2 regions of the Polaromonas sp. P1_F2 genome follow, and region 2 is predicted to be linked to the other one. Evidence: predicted binding sites of a transcription regulator. Region 2 holds the regulator's gene; the other holds the start of a gene.

Region 1 (2,390 bases), on a different contig from region 2:
AGCTTAGGCCTAGCATCCACACATTTCCATGGCGAAAGAGCCGAAATGCTTGACGATTCCTCCAGAACTTTCACGCCCGTCGTCGTTCAGCCCCCTCACGAAGGCGCGGGCCTGCCTGCTGCGGGGCCCGATCCCCTCACCCAGATCCTGCTGGGCCTGCGCCTGGACGGCGTCGAGTACGGCCGCTGCCTCATGCATGCGCCGTGGGCGATTTCCTTTACCGCGCAAGCCACCGCGCGTTTTCATTTCGTCGGCAGCGGAGATTGCTGGCTGCACACAGAGCCGTCCGGGTGGATGGAACTGAAGGCCGGTGACGCGGTGCTGCTGCCGCGCGGCACGGCCCACACCGTGGCCAGTTCACCCGAAGTTCCGCCGGTGGCCCTCGCGACCTTCGATCGCGAGCGGGTCGCGGACGATATCTATCTGTTGCGGGACGGGGCACCCCTGGCGCAAGCACCGTCCCACGTCATGTTCTGCGGCACCATGAAATTCAACCTCGACCCGCTGCATCCCTTGCTGGCCATGATGCCGGGGGTGATCCGCGCTGGCGACCTGGCTCAGCGCGACCCGGGCGTGCCCATGCTGCTCGAGGCGATGGAGCGAGAAGCCTCGCTCAACCGCATGGGCGCCTGCGGCATCCTGGCCCGCATGGCCGATGTGCTCGCCGCGACCATCATCCGCGCCTGGGTCGAATGCGCTTGCAGCAACTCGACGGGCTGGATCGCGGCGCTGCGCTCGCCCGGCGTGGGCAAGGTGCTGGCCGCCATCCACGCGACGCCGGAGCAGGACTGGAGCGTGCCGGAGCTGGCGAACATCATGGGAGCATCAAGATCACGTTTTGCCCAGGCCTTCAAGGAATCGGTGGGCGAGAGCCCTGCCCGGTACGTGGCTCGCATCCGCATGTTCCAGGCGCGCAACTGGATCGCGCAGGACGGAATGCGTGTCACCACGGCCGCCGATCGGCTGGGTTACGACTCCGAGGCCTCCTTCAGCCGGGCGTTCAAGCGTGTCATCGGCCACGCACCCAGCAAGGCACGCAGTCCTGTTTGACGAATATCGCTATCGCCAGCTGGGTCGGGTTTTGACGGAATCCAGCCCAATGGCGCTCCGCAACACCCGCGGCCGCCCCAAAAAGCAGGTTTTCCGGCCCTTGCCTTGAAATAGGGCCCAATTGCCCCTATGATTAGCACTCGATGGTATTGAGTGCTAACAAAGCCCAGTCAATCCACCAAAGTTAACAAGCACCCACTTCCAGCCGGGTGCTTTTTGATTCCCAAAACCAGTGTTCTCAAACAAGGAGCTCTCATGAAACTTCGTCCTTTGCACGACCGCGTGATCGTCAAACGCGTGGAAAACGAAACCAAAACCGCTTCCGGCATCGTCATCCCCGACAGCGCCGCTGAAAAGCCTGATCAAGGCGAAGTGCTGGCCGTTGGCCCAGGCAAGAAGAACGACAAGGGCGAACTGAGCCCCGTGGGCGTGAAAGTCGGCGACCGCGTGCTGTTCGGCAAATACAGCGGCCAGACCGTCAAGGTCGACGGCGACGAACTGCTCGTCATGAAAGAAGAAGACCTGTTCGCAGTGGTTGAGAAGTAATTTCTCCCGCCGCGTCAAATCCCTAATCAACTGAATCTGGAGAATTAATCATGGCAGCAAAAGACGTCATTTTCGGCGGCGAAGCCCGCGCACGCATGGTCGAGGGTGTGAACATCCTGGCCAACGCCGTCAAGGTAACCCTGGGCCCCAAAGGTCGTAACGTGGTTCTGGAGCGCTCGTTCGGCGCCCCCACGGTGACCAAGGACGGTGTGTCCGTCGCCAAGGAAATCGAACTCAAGGACAAGCTGCAGAACATGGGCGCGCAGATGGTCAAGGAAGTCGCTTCCAAGACCTCCGACAACGCCGGCGACGGCACCACCACCGCCACCGTTCTGGCCCAGGCCATCGTCCGCGAAGGCATGAAGTACGTGGCCGCCGGCATGAACCCGATGGACCTGAAGCGCGGTATCGACAAGGCCGTGCTGGCCCTGACCGAAGAGCTCAAGAAGGCTTCCAAGCCCACCACCACGTCGAAAGAAATCGCCCAGGTCGGTTCGATCTCGGCCAACTCCGACGAATCCATCGGCAAGATCATTGCCGACGCAATGGACAAGGTTGGTAAAGAAGGCGTGATCACCGTGGAAGACGGCAAGTCGCTGCAAAACGAACTCGACGTCGTCGAAGGCATGCAGTTCGACCGCGGCTACCTCTCCCCTTACTTCATCAACAACCCTGAAAAGCAGTCCGCACTGCTGGACAACCCCTTTGTTCTGCTCTACGACAAGAAGATCAGCAACATCCGTGACCTGCTGCCTACCCTGGAACAAGTCGCCAAGGCCGGCCGTCCGCTGCTG
Region 2 (2,390 bases):
TCACTAATAAAAGTGGTGCGGCTGGCAGGAATTGAACCCACGACCCCTTGGTTCGTAGCCAAGTACTCTATCCAACTGAGCTACAGCCGCTAAGCCTCAAATTATAGCTTATTTAAATGGTAGGGCGTGAGTGACTTGAACACTCGACCAAAGGATTATGAGTCCTCTGCTCTAACCAACTGAGCTAACGCCCCACACAAGAGAGAGATTGTAAGGGCCTGCGGGGACCTGCTCGCGGGCCTACTTGCTGTGGCTCAGGGCCGTGCTGACCAGTTTGGAGGTGATGTCGACGATCTGGATCATTTTTTCGTAGGGCATGCGCATGGGGCCTATGACGCCCAGCGTGCCCACGACCTGGCCGTCGACTTCGTAAGGCGCCGTCACCACCGACAGCTCCTGGTAGGGAATGACCTGGCTTTCGCCGCCTATGTAGATGCGAACGCCCTCGGCGCGGCTGGACACGTCGAGCAGGCGCATCAGCTGCGCCTTTTGCTCGAACAGGTCGAACAGCTTGCGCAGGTTGCCCATGTCGCCGGAAAAATCGCTGACGGCCAGCAGGTTGCGCTCGCCGGAGATCACGACTTCGTCGCGCGATTCGATGGCTTCGGAGCTGACCTTGACCGCGGCCTGCATTAGCGTGGCGATCTCGCCGCGCAGCGCCTCGACCTCGTTTTTCAGGCGCTCGCGCACTTCCTCGATCGCCATGCCGGCGTAGTGTGAATTGAGGAAATTGGCGGCCTCCACCAGCTGCGACTGGCTGTAGTCGGCCTCGGTGAAGATGACCCGGTTCTGCACGTCGCCGTCGGGCGACACGATGATCACGAGGAAACGTTTTTCGGACAGGCGCAAAAATTCAATGTGGCGGAACACCGAAGTGCGGCGCGGCGCCATGACCACACCGACGAATTGCGACAGGCTGGAGAGCATGTGCGCCGCGTTGCTGAGCACCTTTTGCGGCTGGTCGGGCGCCAGCCGGGGGGCGCCTATCTGACCCGCGGCAGGAAAGGAGTCGCGCTGCGTGGTCAGCATGGTATCGACGAAGAGGCGGTAGCCGCGCGCCGTGGGGATGCGGCCGGCCGAGGTGTGAGGGCTGACGATCAGGCCGAGCTCCTCGAGATCGCTCATCACGTTGCGTATGGTGGCGGGGGACAGCTCCAGGCCGGAGGCCTTGGACAGCGTGCGTGAACCCACCGGCTGCCCATCGGCAATGTAGCGCTCCACCAGCGCCTTGAGAAGCAACCGCGCACGATCATCAAGCATGCCGACATTCTACGAAGCTTGGGGCGGATGTTGTGATGTAATTTGCCGATGAAATCGCAATTCCGCCATGTCGCACTGATCGGCAAGTACCACGCACAGGGTTCCCGGTCGGCGCTGGAGGACATCGCGCATTTCCTGGGCACCCAGGGCTGCGAGGTAGCGATCGAGCAGGACACCGCCAGCAACACCGGCCTCACGCAATTCCCGACGCTGGACGCGGCCGGCATAGGCGCCCAGTGCGACCTGGCCCTGGTGGTGGGCGGCGACGGCACCATGCTGGGCATAGGCCGGCTGCTGGCCCAGTTCGGCATCCCGCTGGTGGGCATCAACCAGGGCCGGCTCGGCTTCATCACCGACATCGCCTTCGAGGACTACCAGAACACCCTGATTCCCATGCTGCGCGGCGAATACGAGGAGGACCGCCGCTGGATGATGCAGGCCAAGGTGGTGCGCGACGGCCGCTGCGTCTTCAGCGCCACCGCCATGAACGACGTGGTGGTCAACCGCGGCGCGACCGCCGGCATGGTGGAGCTTCGCGTCGAGGTCGACGGCCGCTTCGTGGCCAACCAGCGCGCCGACGGCCTGATCATCGCCTCGCCCACCGGCTCCACGGCCTACGCGCTGTCCGCCGGCGGGCCCCTGCTCCATCCCTCGATTGCCGGCTGGGTGCTGGCGCCCATCGCGCCGCACACACTGTCGAACCGGCCCATCGTGCTATCGGACTCCGGCGAGATCACGATTGAGATCGTCGCCGGCCGGGACGCCAGCGCCAACTTCGACATGCAGTCGCTGGCCAGCCTGCTGCACGGCGACCGCATCACCGTCAGGCGCTCGGAGCACCAGATGCGCTTTCTGCACCCCAAGGGCTGGAGCTACTTCGACACCTTGCGCAAAAAACTTCACTGGAATGAAGGCGTAGCCTGAATGGCACGGATTTATTTATGAGCCTCAAAAGCATCTCGCTTCGCGATTTCGTCATCGTCCACGAACTCGAGCTGGACCTGTCCGGCGGGTTCACGGTGCTGACCGGTGAGACCGGCGCCGGCAAATCCATCCTGATCGACGCCCTGCAACTTGCCCTGGGCGCGCGTGCCGATGCCGGTGTGATACGTGAAGGCGCGGCGCGCTGC

Evidence for each region. Region 2 encodes HrcA, which represses chaperone genes, less so after heat shock. Its sites were predicted from a motif close to TTAGCACTCNNNNNNNNNGAGTGCTAA; they were not measured.
Region 1: AC1D0O_RS04745 (co-chaperone GroES) is a predicted target of HrcA. The motif match lies at 1,184-1,210, and genes of this name have one in related genera.

What each region holds. Positions count from the first base shown of each region.
Region 1 is NZ_JBFUBN010000002.1:193,869-196,258, reverse strand. It holds gene AC1D0O_RS04750 (AraC family transcriptional regulator) at 46-1,050, shown strand; gene AC1D0O_RS04745 (co-chaperone GroES) at 1,306-1,596, shown strand; gene groL (chaperonin GroEL) at 1,647-2,390, shown strand, end outside.
Region 2 is NZ_JBFUBN010000003.1:435,828-438,217, reverse strand. It holds tRNA gene AC1D0O_RS09050 (tRNA-Arg) at 14-90, opposite strand; tRNA gene AC1D0O_RS09045 (tRNA-Ile) at 118-194, opposite strand; gene hrcA (heat-inducible transcriptional repressor HrcA) at 241-1,260, opposite strand; gene AC1D0O_RS09035 (NAD kinase) at 1,309-2,184, shown strand; gene recN (DNA repair protein RecN) at 2,202-2,390, shown strand, end outside.